Regions from separate parts of the Pseudoalteromonas sp. SG45-3 genome, predicted to be linked through region 1. Evidence: predicted binding sites of a transcription regulator. Region 1 holds the regulator's gene; each other region holds the start of a gene.

Region 1 (3,289 bases):
TGCTGCTTTTTGTTTAGCCTGCTTTGCATCTGTAAGCCATGTTTTAAAATCAGCCTCAGATTTAGCGACCACCACAACGGGCATAAAGCCATGGTCTTTACCACACAACTCAGCACATTGGCCTCGGTAAGTACCTTCTTCGTTTATGTTCGTCCATGTTTCGTTTATAAAGCCGGGGTTCGCATCTTTTTTAACTGCAAAATCAGGTACCCACCAAGAGTGAATAACATCGTCAGAAGTCATTAAAAATCGTACTTTTTGATTTATTGGCAGTACAAGAGGCTTATCAACCTCAAGTAAGTAGTTAGGATTTTTATCTGCAAGATTCGCGATTTCATCTTGCGGGGTAGATAAAATAGAGTAGAACTCTACATCTTCACCCATATATTCATAATGCCATTTCCATTGCGAACCCGTAATTTTAATAGTGAGATCAGCTTTGCTGGCATCTTCCATTGCAATTAGGGTTTTAGTGGCTGGTACTGCCATAGCAATTAAAATAACAAACGGAATTGCAGTCCAAAGTATTTCTACTTTAGTGCTTTCGTGAAATTGGGCAGGTACAGCCCCTTTAGATTTACGGTGATGAATAAGTGCCCAAAACATAATTGCGAACACTATCACCCCAATCACACAACATATTATAAATATGGTCATGTGCAGCTGATATACATTATTGCTTATATCGGTTACGCCTTTGCGCATATTGTATTGGCTGTTAGCCAAAACTGGGTGCGAAAAAACACATAATATAAGCCACAAGGTAGAGGTCAGTTTACCCATGTGACGGCTCCTTTGATGCTATTGCGAATGCAAAGCGAAGAGGCATACGGCTTAAACGCCAATTCGTTATTTTTATTTTTTTAGCCAATCTAATTTAATATTGATTGGTTTTGCTGCGCCAACAACGGGTTTGTGTATATTGTGTGTTCTCAAAACTAAAAAGCTGTGAGTTATTATTAGCTCAGCACATTAACAATTAGCTAAAAAACGAACAACAAGCAAGTTTTAGTATAAAAAACAACCAGGTGATATTGAATAATTAATAAAAAATCGGTAATCAACTGGGCAACAGAAAGTTCAAAATATGAGCAAGGCAAAGGGGTTTAACGCATTCGGAGGGGGAAAATATAAGTGCAAAAAAGTTTACAGCTTAAATAGTCAGTGGGCTGTTTACGCCCTATTTTTAGTACAAATTTTAAAACAAAAATGCGTACTAGTTAGTACGCATTTATAAAACTGCTTGTTTAAAAGCTATTTTTAAAGTCACATCCAATCAGCGTTTCTTATAACGCCAACGGCTAAGCCTTCAATATTAAAAGACTCATTCTCAAGATCTACTTCAATAGAGTCAAAATCGTCGTTTTCAGCATGAAGTAATACTTTACGACCCGCTTTCTCAAGACGTTTTACAGTTACGTCTTCGTCTAGGCGGGCAACAACAACTTGCCCGTTTTCAGCGGTTTGAGTACGATGTACAGCAAGTAAATCACCATCCATAATACCAATATCTTTCATGCTCATACCGTTAACGCGTAGTAAAAAATCTGCAGCCGGTTTAAACATTAATGGATCGATTTTACAGTGACTTTCAACGTGCTCTTGCGCCAAAATAGGTGAACCAGCAGCAACACGCCCTATAAGCGGTAAACCTAATTGTTCTGGCTCTTCTTCTTCAATTAATTGAATACCACGGCTTGCACCTGGTTTCATTTTAATTGCGCCTTTTTTAGCAAGTGCTTTTAAATGTTCTTCAGCAGCATTGGCACTTTTAAAACCTAATGTTTGCGCTATTTCAGCACGTGTAGGAGGCATACCAGTGTCTTTAATAAAAACTTTAATTAGTTCGAGTATTTGAGCTTGGCGGTTCGTTAATGGTCGCATACAACTGGTTTTCCATACAGTACATTTAACTGTGAGTATATACAGTTAAATAAAAATCGCAAATTTAAATTAAGCCTTAAAATAGCTAAAGTAATTTCACTTGTGTACATTTTAGGGATATAACTAAAGCTAAGTTTATAAATGATTAAAAATGCAAAGGAGACATTATGAGTATTTGGTACCAGCCCATCACCTTAGAGCTGTGCAAGCAGTTAGAACAAGGCATTAATGGCCAAGGAACATTAATGAAAACTATGGGGATAGAAGTCACAGAAATTGGCGATGATTATTTGGTTGCCACAATGCCGGCAATTCCTGAGCATCATAACCCAATGGGCATGGTTCACGGCGGTGCTAACGTTGTACTTGCCGAAACAGTCGCCAGCTATGCCGCTAACTTTGTTGTCGATTTTACTAAATTTTACTGTGTAGGGCAGGAAATTAGCGCAAGTCATTTAAAAGCATCTCGCAACGGCACTTTAACAGCAACGGCTAGAGCGTTTCATATTGGCAAACGTAGTTCAGTATGGGAAATAAAAATTACAAATAGCCGCAATGAGCTGTGCTGCGTATCAAAAATGACCGCAGCAGTCGTAGAGCGAAGATAGTTACTTTTCGATTGGGTAAATGGTAATTTCCATACCCGCACCAATCGCAGATATACGCAATAATGTATCTGCATCTAAGGCTTGATTAAAGCACTTAGGAGAAGTCCCTGATTCAAAACCAATATCAAACGTTCTACGTGAACAGCTTAACCATTGCTTTAGCGCATTACGCGAACACGATTCAATAAGCTCACATATATGGTTTATGGCTTTATCAGGTGTGCTCACCTCACCTGTAGCTTCAATACGCGCTAGTTGACGGTATTCGTCTTTGTCATAATGTAAAATCGTCGCGACTTTTTTCAAGTCCGCCACTAGCAAACTAATATCTTGCTTTGATTCAAGCTCAAGATCTACATTTAAAAATTGAATTTCCGACATCGTTTCGTATTTATCCTCTAATAATTTCATTGCAAACTTTAACGCAGTTTTACCGTTATACCAAATCAACTATGCTCTATTAACCACTTTATATGGATATTTCGCAGCTTTTAAGTATTTTTTAGCATTTAAAGCTAGCTGGATATCAAATATTCAGCTCAATTAAACAGATAAGTCATGTTAGGAATTTAAGTGTAATCTTTTTTATTTTTAAATGATTACAGTAAGCTATAGTTTAAACTGCGACAAAATGTCGCAGTAACTTATCCTATTAATGTAATAAACTAGCTTCTAAAAATAATAAGACTAAAACATGAATAAAAAAATATTTAAACATGCTCGCAAGTTACATAAATGGTTAGGATATTTATTAGCACTACAAATTTTAGCATGGTTACTAGGTGGTTTAATTATGA
Region 2 (3,289 bases), on a different contig from region 1:
GATATAAATCAATGTAGTCTGTTTGAAGTCGCTTAAGTGAATCATCCACGGCTTCTATTACTGTTTGGCGAGTAATATTGCCGCCATCACGTACCCACGATAATCCATTGCCTGCAATTTTTGTAGCTAGTACCACATCGCTGCGCTTTTGCTGATTACGCGATAGCCAATTGCCAATAATTTCCTCGGTTTTACCATAGGTCTCTGGCGAAGGAGGTACAGCATACATTTCGGCTGTATCAATAAAGTTTACGCCTTGCTCTAGCGCGTAGGCTATTTGTTCATCAGCGTCGCTTTGAGTATTTTGTTTACCCCAAGTCATACTCCCTAGGCACACTCGAGATACGTTTACGCCACTGCTACCTAGTGGGTTGTATTGCATAAAAATTCCTTAACTAAATTAGTTTTGAGCATGGCTGATTAAAGCCGATAAAAGAGGCTCGGAGATTGGGGCTTTTTGCCCTGTAGTAAAATCAAACATTACAACTTTAGATGCACCCGTAGTCGTTATTGCTTTTTGTGCATGGCTGTAAACTGTGTAGTTCATGGTAAAGCGATCTGTTTTAAGATCTGTAATTGTAACGCCTACAGTGAGTGTGTCGGGAAAAGTTACTGGGCGTTTATAGCGAACGTTATTTTCGCTTATTACTGGGCCCACACCGTTTGGGCTTATTGTGTCGAACAAATTTATTTTATTTAAAAAGTCGATTCGGGCTATTTCAAAGTAACGTAAATACACTACATTATTTACGTGTTGTAGCGCATCCATATCAGCCCATGCTACGGTGATATCGGTATGAATAGGGTGCTGATCTTTAAACGTTTGCATTATTTATTGGCCCTTGATTTTTAAAGTACTTAGATTATCAACATGGTGTTACGAGCTCAAGGTAATTAATGGCATGTTTTTTTTATAAGATGATTGTACCTGTTTAATTTTAGGTCTACAGTTAAATTACACAGACACACAAAAACACACACAAAGGTAATAATATGCAGAATATAATTAATTGGTCCTTAGCTTGTTTGGTTTTTATAGCCTCTTTTACCTGTTACGCGATGGGGAATGAATCTGGCGCTATCATTTTAATGTTGGCAGGATTTTTATTTGAGGTTATGTATTGGCTACGTGGTTATAAGAGAACGGAGGACAATAAACACTTTTTTTAATCGTTAACTAGGGCCTGTTGACCTTTCAGGATTAAAATTTGTTCAATCTAGGGGCTATTTAATCGCGGCGCGAGGTTTGTGACCTAGTGGGCTAAGTAAAAACCGAGCAACAAAGAGTAAATTGCCCCTAGGCAGAACCCTTCGGGCAGCGTATGTTTGGCATTTGTGCTACGTTATCGCCTATTTATGGGGAATAACCACACTACATAGGCTCTGCCTTGCCTAAATACCAAACATACTGCTGCAAATTTAACCTCGAAAGATAAACAGGCCCTAGGCTTGCTTATTACATTTGATTCTATAATAATGACTGTATAAATAACCAGTTATTATTGTGGTGATGAAGAAGTTTATTCACATAGACATGGATTGCTTTTATGCAGCAGTAGAAATGCGAGATAATCCAAAACTTGCATGTGTACCGCTTGCTATTGGAGGCAATAGCCGACGAGGCGTGCTCTCAACCGCTAACTATATAGCTAGAGAGTATGGCGTGCGATCGGCTATGTCGAACTATCATGCTAAACAATTATGCCCCGATTTAGTTATTGTCCCAGGGCGCATGGCTGTATATAAAGAAGCTTCAAACCAAATACGCGAAGTATTTAGCCGCTATACAAACTTAATTGAACCCCTTTCTTTAGACGAAGCCTACCTAGATGTAACAGACAGCACCGCTTGTAAAGGCAGTGCCACACTTATTGCACAGCAAATAAGAGCCGATATTTACAATGCTACAGGGCTCACTGCATCAGCTGGTATTGCACCGATTAAATTTATTGCCAAAATAGCCAGTGACGAAAATAAACCGAATGGTCAATTTGTCGTTTTGCCTGATGAGGTCGATGACTTTTTAGCGCAATTACCGCTTGGGAAAATTCCAGGAGTGGGCAAAGTAACGCTCGAAAAGCTAAATTTAAAAGGCTTATATACCGGCAAGGATGTACGTGAAAAAGGCGTTAACTGGATGCAGCAACATGTGGGTAATTTTGGTGTGTCGCTTTATCAAAAATGTGCAGGTGAGTATGTTGGTAAAGTATCCACAGATCGTATAAGAAAATCGCTGAGTGTTGAACATACCTACGAGTACAACAAAACAAGTTTGCAAGAGTGCTTAGATGAGCTGCCAAGGTTGTTAGACGAATTAGTTTTAAGGCTTAATAAACAGCAGTTACGAAACCGTATTAATAAATTGAGTGTTAAGGTGAAGTTTGCAAATTTTGTAGTGACCTCTGCCGATCAGGTATACCACGAGCTAAATACAGAAATATTTGTTCAACTACTTACTAAGGCCTACCAGCGTGGGCTACAACAGCCTGTAAGATTACTTGGCATAGGCGTTGGCATTAAAAACGAGCCAGAGCAAAACTTCCAACTTAGTATTCTCGATTAAGCTGTAAAGCCTGTAACTCCAAGTTGCCATTTATTGATAGGTTATGTGATTAGCTCATCGCTCCTTGCTGGTCTTCAATATTTAAATCGACGATAATAGGGGCTTATGTTTTCTAACAGGACCTTATTTATGGCATACCCTCAAGCGGTTAGTGCAAGCCTTGAATGCACATCTCATGATGCGCTTATTATTATTAGTAATGACTTTTCTCAGTTACCAAATAACTCATTACGTGATGCTATTTTAGCTCAAGCAAACGTAGATTCTCGCATCGGTAAGCAAGTTACTTTATTAGTAATTGAAAACAAGCGCGTTGTACTTGCGCCAACCGGTCCGTTAAATAGAGATTACGACGACGTGCGTCGTTATTTTGATGCTGCTAAATTAGCAATTAACGAAGCAAAAGCGTCGGGCAGTGTTAACCCTGCATTATTTTTAACAAATTTAAATGGCGATAGCCGTTATCAGCATGCTTTAGAAGTTGCTTATTTAGGCGCTTGCCAAGCCTTATGGCAGCCATTAGAAGCGCGTGAATATCACGGTGAAAGCATTGAACCTATTACACAGATTGGTTTAGTTGGCGCAAGCGAGCAAACTATTAAAGCTGTTAATGCAATTGCAGCAGGCCAATATGCAGCGCGTGACCTGTGTGGCACTGAACCTGAGCGTATGGCTCCCCCACGTTTTGCTGATTACTGTGTTGAATTGTTTAAAGACTCAAACATT
Region 3 (3,289 bases), on a different contig from region 1:
AATCGCGGTATAAAAGCGCTGCAATTACAAAAAAGCTTAATATAGCCAATAATGGGCCTGGGGAAGTAATGTCGCCCAATTGCACTAATGTTGCTGGGCTTGAGACAATAATGCCTGCATTTTTAAGGGCAATTAAGGCTAAAAAAGCACCTATACCTGTTGCGATAGCTCGCTTGAGCACCAGAGGTATGGCATTAATAATCCATTCTCTGACTTTAAATAAGCTTAAAAATAAAAATATACAACCCGACATAAAAACAGCCCCTAATGCGGCTTGCCAGGTATAACCCATTCCTAATACGACGCCATACGTAAAAAAGGCATTTAGTCCCATGCCAGGCGCTAATGCTAATGGATAATTAGCCCACAAACCCATTATAAAACAGCCTATCGCAGCTGCTATACAGGTAGCTACAAATGCAGCCCCTTGGTCCATCCCTGCCTCAGCAAGCATAGCCGGGTTTACAAATACAATGTATACCATAGTGATAAAGGTCGTTAGGCCAGCAACGCATTCGCGTTTAACTGTTGAGTTATTTTCGCTGAGTTTAAATAAGGCTTCAAACATAATAAACTTGTGATAGTAAAAAGTGACGAGATTTTAACATAAAAATTATCTTTTACAGGACATTTTACCTTGCTATATACTAAACTGTTAAAGTAGTTAAAATAATAAATGAACCAATATGCTTAAAACAACACCTTGTGAGCAAGACTTAGAGCAACAGCTAGACAACATTTTAGGTTTTGTTACTCAACCAGAAAGCAGCCCCGCGCCCATTGATAATAAAAAAGATGAGCAAAGTACTATTAATAAAGCCCTATATTATTTAAAAAATAATCAAGCTCCATTGGCTGCAAAATGGATGCGCCTTGCTGCAATGGCAGGGAACCATAGAGCACAGTTTTATTTAGGTTTATTTTTTGTAAAAGGTGAAGGCGTGCCACAAAGTGTATTTCATGCTGTAGCTTGGTTGAGCTTAGCGAGTAGCCAAGGATACGCACCTGCCACTGCAGCGGTTACAGATATACGCAAACATATCGAAACTAAGCGATTTAAAGATGCTCAATGTTATGCAGCAAGTTTGTACGAACAAATTCACCAACTCCAGTTTTCTCATATGATCCCTCGCACGAGTGAAGACACATAAACCAACTAAGTTATAAGTACTGTATACAGTGTTGAAAAATACTGTATATAGTTACAAAGATACTCCTACTCAGTATAAAACCCACAAATTAAAACATTACTCAAAAATTTATTTTTGAAATACCTTCTCAAAAACAAACCTATAACAAGTTGATTAATAAAGAATTATAGATTTAAAAATAAAAAACAATGATCAAAGGCTGAATAACTGTACAAATAAATAGCATAAAATGCTTGCACGAAAGCACTGTATAAACTACTGTATATGAATACTGTATAAAAACCCAGTGAGTGAAATTATGTTACAGCCTATTACCGTAAGAACAGTTAAAAGTTACCAACAAGACGAGCAAAGCGATTGCGTAAATTTGATCCAAATTGAAGATGAAATTTCAGCGACCTTTGAGCTTTTAAAAGTATTACACCAATACAATAGCTCTAATGCATGGACGTTACTAATTGCGCCAGATCATGTACCTAGCAAAGCTTTACTTGACTCATGCTCTATTGATACAAGCAAATTACTTGTTATTAGACAGAAGCACCTAGTAAATTTAGAGTATGTATTAAATTCTGCGTTACATAATGGAAACTTTGCAGCGGTAATTACCTGGACCGATATAGTTAATAACCAACTACTTACAAATCTATCGTTCGATTTAAGTAAAACGAATACAAAACTATACTGTTTTACTAAAAACGCTCAAACAACAGAGATACCACTCGCTCAATAAGCTTGTTAAACTAATGTTTTAGATTCTGTATTATTATTATGACTTCACTCAATACCACATTATGTTTTTGCAGCAGTGGGCACAATTATGCCGATTGCTGCGAGCCGCTTCACTTATCTGTAAAGCAAGCTGACACTCCTGAACAACTTATGCGCTCACGATTCAGCGCTTATGTTATTAAAAATGCAAAATATGTTTATCAAACCTACGCAAAAGAAAAACAAGCTGAGAATCCGGTTAAAGAAATCAATGATTTTGCTAACAGCTGTCGATTTATAAATCTTGATTTAATTGACTCAAGCCATGATGGCGATACTGGAACTGTAGAATTTAAAGCCCAATATTTTTATCAAAACTTATTTTGTGAGCTTCATGAAAAATCGCAGTTTATTAAAGAAAACACTCAATGGCGTTATTTAGATGGCACTATATATCCTGTTGAAGATATTAAAGTAGGCAGAAATGATAACTGCCCATGCGGTAGCAATAAAAAGTACAAAAAATGTCATAGCATGTAATAAATAATCTTATTTAATATTTATCACCTAAAAGGTGTTTTTAAGTGGCAGAGTGATTTATTAGCTAACTAAACTTAAAAACACACTTTGTTACGCCCTTGCATTTTAGACTCATACATTTTTTCATCTGCGATCTGCAACGTGTTTTTGTTATTTACGTATGGTTGTAGGGTTGCACCGCCAATACTAATAGTCACAAAATCATATTCTGAATATTTGTGTAATATTCCTAAATCGGCCACATTCTGTTTAATTTTATCAGCAACACAAATTGCACCTTCAGTGCTTGTATGCGGTAGAACAACTACAAACTCTTCGCCGCCATAACGCGCAACAAAATCGGTTGGCCTTTGCAAACTATTAGTAATAGTTTGTGCTACTAGGTTTAACACCGTATCCCCCTGCACATGACCATAGATATCATTGTATTGCTTAAAATAATCTATATCGATGAGTAATAATGCATAGTCAACTTTTTCTCGTAAGGCGCTTCGTTCCATTTTAGAAAAATGTGCATCAAAATAACGGCGATTGAATACTTTAGTTAAATCATCTAAAAATACTTTTTGATTGAGTAAGTCGTGTTGTAATTTTAACGTTATATGGGCACGAACCCTTCTAAATAGTGTTTCTTTTACAATCGGCTTTTTAATAAAATCAACAGCTCCGGCTTCCCAACACTCTTCTTCTTCGTTTTCAAAGGATGTAACAAAAATAACTGGGATATCCTGTGTTTCAGTATTATTTTTTAATTTTAAACATGTATCAATACCACTCATTCCACCCATACTAATATCGAGTAGGACTATATCGGGTACATTTACATTACAAATTTCAATTGCTTCTTCACCACTTCCAGCTGTTGTCACATTAAAATGCTCAGATAA

Evidence for each region. The regulator LexA, encoded in region 1, represses DNA repair genes until DNA is damaged. The targets are predictions, from matches to a motif close to TACTGTATNNNNATACAGTA.
Region 2: dinB (DNA polymerase IV) is a predicted target of LexA. The motif match lies at 1,479-1,498, and genes of this name have one in related genera.
Region 3: H5126_RS08875 (SulA-like leucine-rich domain-containing protein) is a predicted target of LexA. The motif match lies at 1,408-1,427, and genes of this name have one in related genera.

The regions. Positions count from the first base shown of each region.
Region 1 is NZ_JACJEN010000016.1:12,815-16,103, reverse strand. Features, by position in the region: gene coxB (cytochrome c oxidase subunit II) at 1-783, opposite strand, end outside; gene lexA (transcriptional repressor LexA) at 1,267-1,884, opposite strand; gene H5126_RS15955 (PaaI family thioesterase) at 2,052-2,492, shown strand; gene H5126_RS15950 (hypothetical protein) at 2,493-2,873, opposite strand; gene H5126_RS15945 (hypothetical protein) at 3,187-3,289, shown strand, end outside.
Region 2 is NZ_JACJEN010000004.1:75,697-78,985, reverse strand. Features, by position in the region: gene H5126_RS06460 (aldo/keto reductase) at 1-382, opposite strand, end outside; gene H5126_RS06455 (thioesterase family protein) at 401-829, opposite strand; gene dinB (DNA polymerase IV) at 1,511-2,563, shown strand; gene H5126_RS06445 (leucyl aminopeptidase family protein) at 2,693-3,289, shown strand, end outside.
Region 3 is NZ_JACJEN010000005.1:291,343-294,631, forward strand. Features, by position in the region: gene H5126_RS08865 (NCS2 family permease) at 1-568, opposite strand, end outside; gene H5126_RS08870 (tetratricopeptide repeat protein) at 687-1,151, shown strand; gene H5126_RS08875 (SulA-like leucine-rich domain-containing protein) at 1,450-1,884, shown strand; gene H5126_RS08880 (YchJ family protein) at 1,923-2,402, shown strand; gene H5126_RS08885 (diguanylate cyclase) at 2,477-3,289, opposite strand, start outside.